2 regions of the Leifsonia naganoensis genome follow, and region 1 is predicted to be linked to the other one. Evidence: predicted binding sites of a transcription regulator. Region 1 holds the regulator's gene; the other holds the start of a gene.
What was found. The regulator HrcA, encoded in region 1, represses chaperone genes, less so after heat shock. The targets are predictions, from matches to a motif close to TTNGCACTCGNNNNNNNCGAGTGCNAA.
Positions count from the first base shown of each region.

Region 2: groES (co-chaperone GroES) is a predicted target of HrcA. The motif match lies at 2,006-2,032, and genes of this name have one in related genera.

Region 1 covers NZ_JACCHJ010000001.1:3,893,155-3,900,097, reverse strand. The annotation lists gene HNR14_RS18780 (DUF1990 domain-containing protein) at 6-653, shown strand; gene hemW (radical SAM family heme chaperone HemW) at 653-1,882, shown strand; gene HNR14_RS18770 (DUF4870 domain-containing protein) at 1,892-2,272, opposite strand; gene HNR14_RS18765 (DUF4870 domain-containing protein) at 2,397-2,879, opposite strand; gene hrcA (heat-inducible transcriptional repressor HrcA) at 3,042-4,061, shown strand; gene dnaJ (molecular chaperone DnaJ) at 4,092-5,210, shown strand; gene HNR14_RS18750 (16S rRNA (uracil(1498)-N(3))-methyltransferase) at 5,215-5,943, shown strand; gene HNR14_RS18745 (histidine triad nucleotide-binding protein) at 5,976-6,338, shown strand; gene HNR14_RS18740 (PhoH family protein) at 6,346-6,943, shown strand, end outside.
Region 2 covers NZ_JACCHJ010000001.1:2,780,231-2,787,173, forward strand. The annotation lists gene HNR14_RS13485 (DUF4190 domain-containing protein) at 81-776, shown strand; gene HNR14_RS13490 (THUMP-like domain-containing protein) at 801-1,988, opposite strand; gene groES (co-chaperone GroES) at 2,126-2,422, shown strand; gene rarD (EamA family transporter RarD) at 2,508-3,434, shown strand; gene HNR14_RS13505 (Lrp/AsnC family transcriptional regulator) at 3,439-4,434, shown strand; gene HNR14_RS13510 (aldehyde dehydrogenase family protein) at 4,531-6,021, shown strand; gene HNR14_RS13515 (gamma-glutamyl-gamma-aminobutyrate hydrolase family protein) at 6,018-6,740, shown strand; gene HNR14_RS13520 (DUF3830 family protein) at 6,737-6,943, shown strand, end outside.

The sequences.
Region 1 (6,943 bases):
ACACCATGCGCCGCTCCACTTTCACCGACCAGCCCGTCACGTACGGCGCCGTCGGCGGAACGCAGGCCCCGGATCTGCTCTACTACCCGCCGAAGGGCTACCGGCCGCTGCAGAAGCGGACGCGGCTCGGCTCGGGCGACGAGCGCTTCGACACCGCCGCCACGGCACTGATGACCTGGGGCGTGCAGCGCGGCAGCGGCATCCTCGTCACGGACGTGAACGAGGGCACGGGCGTGCAGTACGAGGGCATCGAGTACGACGTCGACGGCACCCCGAAGAGGATGCGCGAGCACCGCGTCGAGGAGGACGTCTTCGCCGACGACGGCTCGCCGTACATCCGCAACGGGATGACGGCTGTGCTCAAGGTGCCGTTCGGCCCGTTTAAGGTCTCCGCGCCGATCCGCGTCGTGTACGTCGTCGACGAGCCGGACCGGGCGGGTTTCGCGTACGGCACCCTGCACGGCCACCCGGAGAGCGGCGAGGAGGCGTTCTTCGTGGAGCGCCACGAGGACGGCACCGTGTGGTTCGTCCTGCGGTCGTTCTCGCGCCCGTCGACCGGCTTCTACCGGCTCGTGTCGCCGGTGCTCCGGCTGGTGCAGAACCGGTTCACGACGAAGTACCTGCGCTCGCTCCTCCCCGCACGGTCGGCCTGATGCCGAGCGCGCTCCCACTCGGCGACCCCGCGCCCGCCGACGGCATCCTCCCGGAGTCGTCGCTCGACGGCGCGGCGGACCGCGACTTCGGGGTCTACCTGCACGTGCCGTTCTGCCGGGTGCGCTGCGGGTACTGCGACTTCAACACGTACACGGCCACCGAGCTCCGCGGTGTGAGCCAGTCCGACTACGCGGGCCATGCGGTCGCCGAGGTCGGCTTCGCCGCCCGCGCACTGGCGGCGAGCGGACTGCCGCAGCGACCCGTGTCGACCGTGTTCCTGGGCGGCGGCACGCCGACGCTCCTGCCGCCGTCGGATCTCGGAGCGATGCTCGGCGCCGTCCGCGACGCGTGGGGACTCGCACCGGGGGCCGAGGTCACGACCGAGGCGAACCCGGACTCGGTGGATGCGGACGACCTGCGCCGCCTCGCCGACGCCGGATTCACGCGGGTGTCGTTCGGGATGCAGTCCGCTGTCCCGCACGTCCTCGCGACGCTGGAGCGGACCCACGACCCCGAGCGCATCCCGCTCGTCGTCGAATGGGCGCGGGAGGCCGGCCTCCAGGTGAGCCTCGACCTGATCTACGGCACGCCGGGGGAGTCGCTCTCCGATTGGGGGCGGAGCCTGGACACGGCACTCGCCTGCGCGCCCGACCACCTCTCGGCGTACTCGCTCATCGTCGAGGCGGGCACCAAGCTCGCCCGCCAGATCAAGAGCGGACAGGTCCCGGAGCCCGACGAGGACCTCCAGGCCGACATGTACGAGCTGGCCGACGCGCGGCTCGCCGCGGCCGGCTACGACTGGTACGAGGTCAGCAACTGGTCTCGCGACGGCGACCACCGCTCGCGGCACAACCTCTCGTACTGGCTCGGCCACGACTGGTGGGGCATCGGTCCGGGCGCGCACAGCCACGTCGGCGGTGTGCGGTGGTGGAACGTCAAGCATCCCGCCGCTTACGCCCAGCGCGTGCTCGCGGGGGAGTCGCCCGCCGCCGGCCGGGAGACGCTCGACGCCGAGACGCGGCGGGTGGAGCGGGTGCTGCTGCTCACGCGCATCCGCGAGGGCATCCGCACCGCCGAGCTGTCGGCGGAGGGCCGCCGCGAGATCGCGGGGCTCATCGCCGACGGCCTCATCGACGGAAAAGCCGCCCTCGCCGGGTCGGTGACGCTGACCCTGCGAGGACGGCTTCTGGCGGACGCCGTCGTGCGACGGCTGCTCGCCGAGGTGTGATCGGGAGCGTCAGCTCACGAACTTGATGGCGATCGGGTACGTGTAGTACTCGCCGCGGTTCGCCTTGAGCGCGGCGATGATGCTGAAGACGATGTTCACGACCCAGACGGCCAGCAGGATGAAGATCCCGACGACGACGAAGCTCGTGATCCAGCCGACCACGGTGCCGATGAACAGGGTGATCTGGAAGTTCAGCGCCGTGGCGGTGTGGGAGCGCACGAACGGGCCGCGCTCCTTGAGCACGAGGTACCCGATGAGCGCCGGGAGCCATCCGAAGAGGATCCCGCCGACGTGGACGAGCGTCGCCCACAGCTTCTCGTCGGAGGGGCTCAACTGCTGAGAGGCGCCTCCGTACGGCTGCTGAGGCGGCGGTGGGGGCGTTGCGGACATGGAGTCTCCTTGCAAAGAGCCCGGGAGCGTCCCGGGCTGATCGGCGGACGATTACCCACACAGCCTAGGGCCGGAGGCCCGAGTCTGAGAAGAAGCCGAGAGCTTTTCAGCCCGAAGCGGCGCGCTACTTGATGAAGCGGAAGTTCACCGGGTAACGGTACGAGCCTCCTCCGTTGACCTTGACGAAGCCGAGGATCGAGAACACCAGGTTCACGATGTAGAGCGCCCACGGCACGAGCAGGCCGAAGAGCAGGTAGCCGATGCCGACGGTGAAGCCGCCGATGATGATGCCGATGATCTGGGAGGCCACCCACGCGATGATCCAGGTGATCTGCCAGTTGAGCGCCTCCTTGCCCTCCACGTTCGTCTTCTCGCCGCGGTCCTTGAAGACCAGCCAGATGATGAGGGAGGGGAGGATCCAGAGGATGCCGCCGAGGTGCGCGAACGACGCCCACTGCTTGTCCTGCTCGGCGGTGAGCGGGGCGGCGGGAGCGGCGTACGGCTGCTGGGGAGCGGCGCCGTACGGCTGCTGCGGCGGCACGTTGCCGTAGGGCTGCTGCGGAGGAACGCCGTTGTTCGGGTCCACGGGCTGGTTCGGGTCGGACATGCGTGTTGCCCTTTCGTGATCGGATGCGACGGAGTCGACCCGGTGCGCATAAGGTACCGCCGCGCGCGCTCGCGGACAATAACTCGTGTCGGCCGTTCGCGCGATATGATTAGCACTCAAGAACGCTGAGTGCTAAGTGAATTCGGTCGACGGGAGGGTGTCATGGTCTCCGAGCGCAGTCTCGAAGTCCTGCGGGTGATCGTCCAGGACTACGTCGCCTCCCGCGAGCCGGTGGGCTCGAAGAGCATCGTCGAGCGGCACTCGTTCGGCGTCTCGGCCGCGACGATCCGCAACGACATGGCCCTCCTCGAGGAGGAGGAGCTGATCGCGGCCCCCCACACCTCGTCCGGGCGCGTGCCGACCGACAAGGGCTACCGGCTGTTCGTCGACCACCTCTCCGAGATGCGGCCGCTCACCACGGCGCAGCGCACGGCGATCGAGGCGTTCCTCGGCGAGTCGATCGATCTGGATGACGTGCTCGCGCGCACCGTCCGCCTGCTCTCGCAGCTGACCAACCAGGTCGCGCTCGTGCAGTACCCGTCGGTGTCTCGCTCGCGCATCCGGCACATCGAGCTGGTGTCGCTCGCGCCGCACCGTCTCCTGAGCGTGCTGATCACGGACTCAGGCGCCGTCGAGCAGCGCGTCATCGAGTTGAACGCCGCGCTGACGGACCAGGAGATCGCCGAGATCCGCGGCGCGATCAACGGGGCCGCGGCCGGGCTCTCCCTGCCCGACGCGACCGCCCGGCTGCGCCAGCTGCCGGACGCACTCACCGAGCGCACCCGCGAGCTGGTCTCGCCGGTCGCGAGCGCCTTGCTCGACCAGATCGCGGCGAACCGGCAAGAGCGTCTCGTCATGGCCGGGGCCGCCAACCTCGTCCGCACCGAGACCGACTTCCCCGGCACGATCACCCCGGTGCTCGAGGCGATCGAGGAGCAGGTGGTGCTGCTGCGCCTGTTCGACGAGATGGCGCACGACCAGCACGGCGTGGCCGTCAGCATCGGCCGTGAGAACGCCGTCCTCGGGCTGAGCGAGGCGTCGATCCTGTCCAGCGGCTACAGCGCCGCCGGCTCCGACGTGGCCCGCATCGGGCTCCTCGGCCCCCTCCGCATGGATTACTCGGGCAACATGGCCGCCGTCCGCGCGGTCGCCCGCTACCTCTCTCGCCTCCTCGGCGACTAGAACACGACAAACGAGAAGGAACAGCCTTACGTGGCCGACCACTACGAAGTACTGGGCGTTGAGCGCAACGCCACCCCCGACGAGATCAAGAAGGCGTACCGCCGGCTCGCGCGCGAGCTGCACCCGGACGTGAACCCCAGCTCCGAGGCCCAGGAGCGGTTCAAGCTCGTCACGCACGCCTACGACGTGCTCAGCGACCCGAAGCAGCGCCAGCAGTACGACCTCGGCGGCCCGACGGGCTTCGGCGGAGGCGGGGGCGGCCAGGGCGACTTCGCCGGCTTCGGCGACATCTTCGAGACGTTCTTCGGGGGAGGAGGGGGAGCCTCCCGCGGCCCCCGCTCCCGGCGCGAGCGCGGGCAGGACGCCCTGCTGCGCGTGGAGATCGACCTCGACGAGGTCGTCTTCGGCACCCACCGCGACCTCGAGGTGGACACCGCCGTCGTCTGCGAGACCTGCAACGGCTCCTGCTGCCAGCCCGGCACCGCGCCGGTCACCTGCGACATCTGCCACGGCACCGGCAGCATCCAGCGCTCCGTGCGCTCCCTGCTCGGCAACGTGATGACGTCGAGCCCGTGCGGCAGCTGCCGCGGCTACGGCACCGTCATCGCCACCCCGTGCGTCACCTGCCAGGGCCAGGGCCGGGTGCGCGCCCGTCGCACCGTTCCGGTGGACATCCCCGCCGGCGTCGACACCGGCCTGCGTCTGCAGATGCCGGGCAGCGGCGAGGCCGGCCCCGCGGGCGGCCCGAACGGCGACCTCTACCTCGAGATCAAGGTCAAGCACCACGACGTCTTCAGTCGCGATGGCGACGACCTCCTCTGCACCCTCGAGGTGTCGATGGTGGATGCGATCCTCGGCACGACCGCCTCGGTGAAGGCGCTCGACGGCGACATCCGGCTCGAGCTGAAGGCCGGGACGCAGAGCGCGGACATCGTGACGGTCAAAGACCGCGGCATCACGCACCTGCGCGGCAGCGGCCGCGGCGATCTGAAGGTCGGCATCCAGGTGGTCACGCCGACGAAGCTCGACCACAAGGAGAAGGAGCTCATCAAGAAGTTCGCGGCGACGCACCACTCGGTGGAGCCGTCGCTCGCACGCTTCCAGCAGGGGCTCTTCGCCAAGCTCCGCGACCGGTTCCTGAACTTCTGACCCGATGAGCTCGCTCTATCTGCGGGAGGACCTCGAGGCGGCCGAGGTCGGCGCGCGGTTGACCCTGACCGGCCCCGAGGCCAAGCACGCGGCGACCGTGAACCGGACGCGCCCGGGGCAGACGGTGTCGATCGGCAACGGCCGCGGCCTGGTCGCGTCGGGCGACGTCGTCGTCGCGACGGGCGCTGAGCTCACGATCGAGGTCGCTTCGGTCCGGCAGGAGGAGCCGCCCGCCCCGCGCATCACGCTGGTCCAGGCGCTGGCCAAGGGCGACCGCGACGAGCTCGCGATCCAGGCGGCGACGGAACTCGGCGTCGACCGTGTCGTCCCCTGGTCCGCGTCGCGATCCGTCTCCCGTTGGGAAGGCGCGAAGGTCGCGAAGGGCCGTGACCGCTGGTCGACGATCGTGCGGGAGGCGGCCAAGCAGTCGATCCGCGCGTGGGTGCCCGAGGTGGGGGAGCTGGCCACGACGGCGCAGGTCGCCGATCTCGCCGACGGCGCGGACGTGCTGGTGCTGGAGCCGACGGGGGACTCGGCGTTGACGGCCTTCACCCCCGGCGAGCGCGAGCTCGTGCTCGTCGTGGGCCCCGAGGGCGGCATCGCCCCGGGCGAGCTGGAGGTGCTCCGCGCCGCGGGCGCCCGCATCGTGCGCCTCGGCGACACGGTGCTCCGCACCTCCACGGCCGGCCCCGCGGCCCTCGCCGTGCTGAACGCCTCGCTCGGTCGCTGGTAGACCCCTCAGGGCGGGCGAATAGGATGGACTCCATGGAAAGCGCACAGCCCTCGATCTTCTCGCGCATCGTCGCGGGCGAGATCCCGGCCGACATCGTCTACGACGGCGAGCGCATCATCGCGTTCCGCGACATCGCGCCCAAGGCGCCGGTGCACCTCCTCGTCGTCCCCAAGACCGAGCAGTACCGCGACGTGACGGAGCTCGCCGCCGGCGACCCCGCGCTCCTCGCCGAGATCGTGTCCGTCGCGAAGCGCCTCGCCGCCGAGGCGGGAGGCGACTTCCGATTGGTCTTCAACACCGGTGCGGGCGCGGGACAGACCGTGTTCCACGTGCACGCCCACGTACTGAGCGCCGGCCCCGGCGGGTCGCTCGAGGAAGGAAGCCTTGCCGACTAGCGAACCGATGCCCGAGGCGGGCGCCGCGTCGAACGGGGCCGCCGAGGCGCGTCTGCACGTCGACGGCGTCCAGATGGTCCGTCTGCTCGGGCCGCAAGACCGGCTCCTGACCACGCTGGAGCGGCAGTACCCGCTCGTCAGCGTGCACGTGCGCGGCAACGAGATCACCTTGAGCGGCGACGCGACGCAGGTGGAGGCCGCCCGGCGGCTGCTGGAGGAGCTGCTGCAGCTCGTCCGCAACGGGCAGGACATCAGCCCGGCCGAGGTCACCACGTCGGCCAAGATCCTCGACAACGACAACGCCACGAGTCTCGCGGACGTGCTGGGCCAGGCGATCCTGACCACGCGCGGCAAGACCATCCGGCCCAAGACGCTCGGGCAGAAGAAGTACGTCGACGCGATCGACGAGAGCACCATCGTGTTCGGCATCGGCCCGGCCGGAACGGGCAAGACGTACCTCGCGATGGCGAAGGCGGTGCAGGCCCTCCAGCGCAAGGAGGTCAACCGCATCATCCTGACGCGTCCGGCCGTCGAGGCCGGGGAGCGCCTCGGCTACCTGCCCGGCACGCTCACGGACAAGATCGACCCCTACCTCCGCCCCCTGT
Region 2 (6,943 bases), 1.1 Mb from region 1:
ACACCCCGCGGCCCCGCTGGGACGATGGGATGGCCCAGGGAGTTCCCAGAAATTCCCGTAGCTAGAAGGAGATGCGGAACATGACCGATCCGAACGCGCCCGCCGGCCCCACGGACCCCGACGCCCAGAACGGAGCGGTCCCGCCCGCGGAGCCCGTGGTCCCGGCCACCGAGTCGGCTCCCGTAGCGCCGCCCGCCCCTCCTGCTGCACCCGCCCCCGACGCGGGCTCCGTGCCGCCGGTCGCCCCGCCCGCCGCTCCCGCCTACGGCCAGCAGCCGCAGGCCCCGTACGGCCAGCAGCCGCAGCAGCCGCAGCAGCCGTACGGTCAGCAGCCGCAGTACGGCCAGCCGCCGCAGCAGCCCTATGCTCAGCCTCAGCAGCCCTACGGCCAGCCGCAGCAGCCGTATGGTCAGCCGCAGCAGCCGTACGGTCAGCAGCCCCCGGCTCCCGGCTATGGCGCGCCGGCCTATGGTCAGCCTGCCCCCGGGTACGCCCAGCCCTATGCGGCGCCCACGAAGACGCCCATCTTGAGCATCCTCTCGCTCATCGGCGGCATCGTCGGCATCGTGCTCAACATCGCCTGGGGCATCGGCGTGCTGTTCGGCATCGCGGCGGTCGTGCTCGGCTTCCTCGGCCGGAGCAAGGAGCCGCAGGCGAAGGGATTCTGGCTCACCGGCCTCATCCTGGGCTTCGTGAGCATCGCGATCGCGATCATCGTCTGGATCGGGTTGGCGATCTTGTTCGCGAGCTTCTCCGCCAACTACAACACGTACTGACGCGGGTCGCGGCGCCGGGCGGCCTCAGAGCCGCTCGGCCAGCAGCGCGGTGTGCCGTCCGGCGATCCTGGTGAGGATCAGGGTCGCCGACCGGTCGCCGTTGAGCGCGAGGCGCTTGCGGAGCGCGGCGGGGTCGACATCCACGCCGCGCTTCTTGATCTCCAGGGTGCCGATGCCGCGGTCGCGCAGCGCGCGCTTGAGGTCGCGCTCGCCGTATGGGAGGGTCTCGAGCACCCGGAACCCGGCGGCGAACGGCGTCTCCACCGCGGCGTCCGCCGTGATGTAGGCGATGCCGTCGGCGACCATGCGTCCGCCGAGCGAGCGGGCCAGGTCGCCGATCAACCGGGCGCGGATCACCGCGCCGTCCGGCTCGTAGAGGTATTCGCCGAGGTCGCCGGTCTCGGCATCCTCGCTGTCGGCCTCCGCCGTCAGCTCGTGGGCGTCGTCGCCGCGCAGGACGAGTGCCGCGCGACGGGTCCCGCTCCGCGCGAGCGCGCCGAACCACAGGCCGAGCTCGACCACCTGGCCGTCGGACGAGATCCACTGGGCCTCGGCGTTCGAGGGGATGAGGTCGCGGTCGAATCCGGGACCGAGCTTGATCCCGACCGAGCGCCCGGTCGCGATCTCGTAGGCGAAGCCGAGCGAGGGCGTGTAGTCGTCGGGATCGGTCAGCCGCTCGGTCTGCGCGTGTCCCGCCGTCCGGCGGGCCGGATCGAGGAAGACGCCCTCGACGGCGCGCAGGTCGGTCTCCTCGGCGCGACCGTGCACGACGGTCGCGGACGGGAACGGAGCGAGGTTGTAGGCGGCGATGGCCGCGGTGACCTCGTCCGCTTCGACGGCGGTCACCTCCAGGTCGATCGCGGCGAAGGCGAGGGCGTCTCCACCGATCCCGCAGCCGAGGTCGGCCACGCGGCGGATGCCCGCCGTGCGGAAGCGGCCGGCGTGCCGGGCGGCCACCGAGAGCCGCGTCGCCTGCTCCAGGCCGGCCTCGGTGAAGAGCATCCGGGAGGCGAAATCGCCGAACTTCGCGACGGCCTTGCGCCGCAGCTTCGACTGGGTGAGGACGGCGGCGACCAGGCCGGGGGAGTGCCCCCGCTTGCGCAGGTCGGTGACGAGACGCAGCACGTCCTTCTCGGTCCGGTACGGGGGCAGGGAGTCGAGCAGACGGAGCCCTTCCGAGCTCAGCAGTTCGACGAATTCGGACCGTTCCATGACCCACACGCTACCTCTTGGCACTCACGTTGCGTGACTGCTAACGCACCCTCTAGACTCTCGTTAGCACTCGCAGTGCGAGGCTGCTAACTCACGTCTTCTGTCAAGACACCGTTTGTCATAGGAAAGGGGTCAACGTGTCGGTCTCCATCAAGCCGCTCGAAGATCGCATCGTCATCAAGCAGGTCGAGGCTGAGCAGACCACTGCGTCCGGTCTGGTCATCCCCGACACCGCCAAGGAGAAGCCGCAGGAGGGCGAAGTCGTCGCCGTGGGCCCCGGCCGCATCGACGACAACGGCAACCGCATCCCCCTCGACGTCGCCGTCGGCGACAAGGTCATCTACTCCAAGTACGGTGGCACCGAGGTCAAGTTCGGCGGCGAGGACCTGCTCGTCCTCTCGGCCCGCGACGTGCTCGCGGTCGTCGTCCGCTGACGCACCCCGTCTCACGTCCGGCCCGGATGCCTTCTGGCATCCGGGCCGTTCTCGTCTGTCGGCCGGGGTCGCTAGAGTCTGTCGGGTGACACCGCCTGCTCCCACGACCGACCGCCGCACCTCCGGACTGGTCTTCGCCCTCTCGGCGCACGTCCTGTGGGGCGTCCTCACCCTCTACTTCATCGCCCTGGCACCCACGACGGCGTGGGAGATCGTCGCCTGGCGCGTCGTCTTCTCGCTGGTGTTCTGCGCCCTCCTGATCACGGTCACGCGGGCGTGGCGTCCGCTGGTCGCGCTGATCCGTTCGCCGCGCATCCTGTTCACGATGGCCCTCGCGGGTGCGCTGATCTACGTCAACTGGCAGACCTACGTGCTGGCCACGGTCACCGGCCACGTGGTGGAGGCCGCCCTCGGCTATTTCATCAACCCGATCGTCACCGTCCTGCTCGGCGTGCTCGTGCAGCGCGAGCGCCTGCGACCGGCCCAGTGGGTCGCGGTCGCGCTGAGCGCCGTGGCCGTGATCGTCCTCGCGGTCGGCTACGGCGCCTTCCCGTGGATCGCGCTGGTGCTGGCGTTCTCGTTCGGCTTCTACGGCCTCATCAAGAAGCGCGTCGGGCCGTCGGTCGACGCGGTCTCCGGGCTCACGCTGGAGACGATGTGGCTCACACCGGTCGCCATCGTGCAGCTGGTCATCGTGGGGATGACCACGGGGATCACCCTCGGCGCGTACGGCACGTGGCACACGATCGCGCTCGCCGGCGCGGGCGTCGTGACGGCGGTGCCGCTGCTGTTCTTCGCCGCGGCCTCCCGGCGTCTCCCGCTCGTCTACATGGGGTTCGTGCAGTACGTCACGCCGCTCATCCAGTTCATGGTCGGCGTGTTCGTGCTGCACGAGGCGATGCCGCCCGAGCGGTGGCTCGGCTTCGGGATCGTCTGGCTGGCCCTCGTCGTGCTCAGTGTGGACATGATCGTCTCCGCTCGCGGCGTGCGCCGGGATGCCCGGCTAGCGTAGGGGCGTGGCCATCTCCACCGACTTCGACGAACTCGACTCCCGCATCGCGGCGGCGCTCCAGGCGAACGGGCGCGCCAGCTGGGGGCTCATCGCCAAGGTGATCGACGCTCCGGTGCGCACGATCGCGCGCCGCGGGCAGCGCTTGCTCGACGTGGGCGCCGTGCGCGTCTCCACCTATCTCGATACGACGATGGTGGGGGATGCACGTCCGCTCGTCATCCAGATCGGCACGCGGCCGGGCCGGGCGGTCGCGGTCGCGCAGGCCCTCGCCACCCGCCCTGACGCGTCGAGCGTGTCTGTGCTCGAGAGCGGCGCAGACGTGATCTGCCAGCTCATGCCGCGCACACCGGAGGAGAGCGCCCGGCTGGTGGTGGAGGAGCTCCCCGAGCTCGACCACCTGGTGTCGGTGCGCGTCGGGACGGTGCTCAAGTTCTTCCGCTCCGGCTTCGACTGGACGGCCATCCCGCTCCCACCGGCCGTGCTGGCGCAGCTGCGCAACGGGGAGGAACCGGCCCCGCGCGCGAGCGGGCGTGTGGCGCTCTCGGCGGACGACGACCGGCTGGTCGCGGTGCTCGCCGAGGACGGGCGGGCCACGGCGAGCGACGTGGCGGAGCGGATCGGCGTCACCCCTCCGACGGTGAAGCGGCGGCTCGACGCCCTGCTCGGCGCCGGCGTGCTGCACGTGCGCACCGAGATCAGTCCGGCCCTGCACGGCTTGCGCGTCGAGGCGCTCACCTGGCTGCAGGTCTCTCCCGACCGCGTGGAGGCGGTGGGGGAGGCGCTCGGGCGGCATCCCTCCGTGCGCTTCTGCGCCGCCTGCACCGGGGCCACCCAGCTGCTGGTCGACTGCGTCGTCGAGGACGAGCACGCCCTGTACCGGTTCCTCACCGAGGACGTCGCCGCTCTGGGCGTCACGGCAGCGCAGACGTCGGTCGTGCTCGCTCCCGTCCGGCGCGGTCCGATGCTCGTCGCCGAGTTGCCGGATGTGGCTGATTTGTAAACATCTTGTTGCAGAAGTGGCCGAAACCTAAATTTGTGATTGCGATAGTGGCCGTTAACGCATAACCTCACTTCAACCAATGGAGAGAGGGCGGCAATGCGAGACACCTGGCAGCACGAGGCGGAGAACCTGAACTGGGACACCGCGCCGCTCGTGGGCGGCCGCCGGCTCCTCTCCGACGCCCCCACCGGGTTCGACCTCGTCAGCCCGCGCGACGGCTCCGTTCTGGCGGTCGTCGCCGACGGGACCGCCTCCGACGTCGACGCTGCCGTCCGCTCGGCGCGCGCCGCCTTCGAGAGCGGCGTCTGGTCACGGCGGGCGGCGATCGAGCGCGGACGCGTGCTGGTCCGCTTCGGCGACCTCGTCGAGCAGAACGCCCGCGAGCTCGCACTGCGGATCTCGCTCGAGATGGGCAAGCCCGTGCAGGACGCCCGCGGCGTCGAGCTGCGCGCGGTCGCCCAGTGCCTGCGCTGGTACGGCCAGCTGGCCGACAAGCTGCCGGGGGAGGCTCCGGAGGCCACTCCCGACGCGCTCGCCCTGGTGACCCGCGAGCCCGCCGGCGTGGTCGGCGCCGTCGTCCCCTGGAACTTCCCCCTCACGATGACGGCCTGGAAGCTCGGCCCCGCCCTCGTCGCCGGCAACAGCGTGGTCCTCAAGCCCGCGGAGCAGACCACGGTCTCGGCACTCCGGCTCGGCGAGCTCGCGCTCGAGGCGGGGCTGCCCGCCGGGGTGCTCAACGTCATCCCGGGCCGGGGCGACACGGTCGGCGAGGCCCTCGGCCGCCACCCCGACGTGGACGTGCTCACCTTCACCGGGTCGGTGGGCGTCGGCCGCCGCTTCCTCGTCTACTCGGCGGAGTCCAACGGCAAGCGCGTCTGGCCGGAGCTCGGCGGCAAGTCCGCCTCCGTCATCCTGAGCGATGCCGACGTGGAGGCCGCCGGCCGCTCGACGGCGTGGGGCGCCTTCTACAACCAGGGGCAGATGTGCAGCGCGTCGTCGCGCATGGTCGTCCTCCGCGACGTGCACGACCGGGCGGTGGAGGCGGCGGTCGCCCAGGCCGCGGCGATGGCGCCGGCCGACCCGCTCAGCGGGGACGCACCGAGCGGAGCCGTGGTGAGCGAGCGGCAGCTCGAGCGCATCCTGGGCTTCGTGGAGCGCGCGCTCGCCGACGGGGCGACGCTCGCCGCGGGGGCCACCTCCCGCCACGACATCGGCACCGGCCACGGCAGCTACCTGGCCCCGATCGTGCTCACCGGCGTCCGCCCGGAGATGGAGATCGCCCAGGTCGAGGTGTTCGGCCCGGTGCTCTCGGTCATCGCGGTCGACAGCGTCGACGAGGCGGTCGCGGTGGCCAACGGCACGCCGTTCGGGTTGGGCGCCGGGCTCTGGACGCGCGATCTCTCGGCCGCCCACCTGGTCTCCCGACGCCTGCGGGCCGGGACCGTCTGGGTCAACTGCTACGAGGAGGGCGACATGTCGATGCCCTTCGGCGGTGTCGGTGCGAGCGGATTCGGCCGCGACAAGGGCGCCCACGCGGTGGACAAGTACACCGACGTGAAGAGCACCTGGATCGAGCTGGGCGCATGACCGGCCCGATCATCGCCGTCACGGTCTGGCGCCGCGCGCTCGCGACGGGACTCGGCGCGCAGACCGACCTCTACACGCTCGGCGGCGAGTACGCCGACAGCGTCCAGGCCGCCGGCGGCATCCCGCTGCTCGTCCCCGACGTCGTCGACCCGGACGTGCCCGCACTCCTCTCCCGCGTCGACGGCGTCCTCCTCTCGGGCGGCCAGGACGTGGCCTCCGGTCCCCGCGACGCGACCGAGCACGCGATCCTCACCGAGGCCCAGCGGATCGGGATGCCCGTCTTCGGCATCTGCCGCGGCCTGCAGCTCCTCAACGTCCACCGCGGGGGCACGCTCGTCGCCGACCTCCCGCACACCTCGGACCACCCCGCTGTCGGGAGCGGGGAGGAGCGGCTCAGCCGGCACCGGATCGTGGACGGTGCCGGCTGGGTCGCGGATTCCCTGCCCGACGACGGCGTCGTGAACTCGATCCACCACCAGGCGATCGACCGCCTCGGCGCCGGGCTGGCCATCGCCGCCCGGGCCGAGGACGGCACGATCGAGGCCGTGGCCGGGACCGACACCTCGCGTTTCCTCCGGGCGGTGCAGTGGCACCCGGAGAAGATGCCAGGCGTGGAGGGGCGCGCCCACGCGACGCGCCTGCTCGCGCCCTTCATCGCGGCCGCCGACGGATACCGCCGGCGTGCCGCATCCACCACTAGAGACAAGGAGTTCGTGTGAGCACGACCCCCAAGCGCATCTTCCTCGAGTTCGAGGGCGGCCCGCGCGCCGAAGCGACCCTGCTGCTCGACGCCGCGCCGAAGACCGCCGAGGCGATCTGGAGCGCACTCGAGTCGCCCGTGAGCGACGATGTCATGCACGCGATGTACGCCGGCCCCGAGATCATGTTCGGGCTGCCGCAGAGCGCGCAGACGTTCGACCCG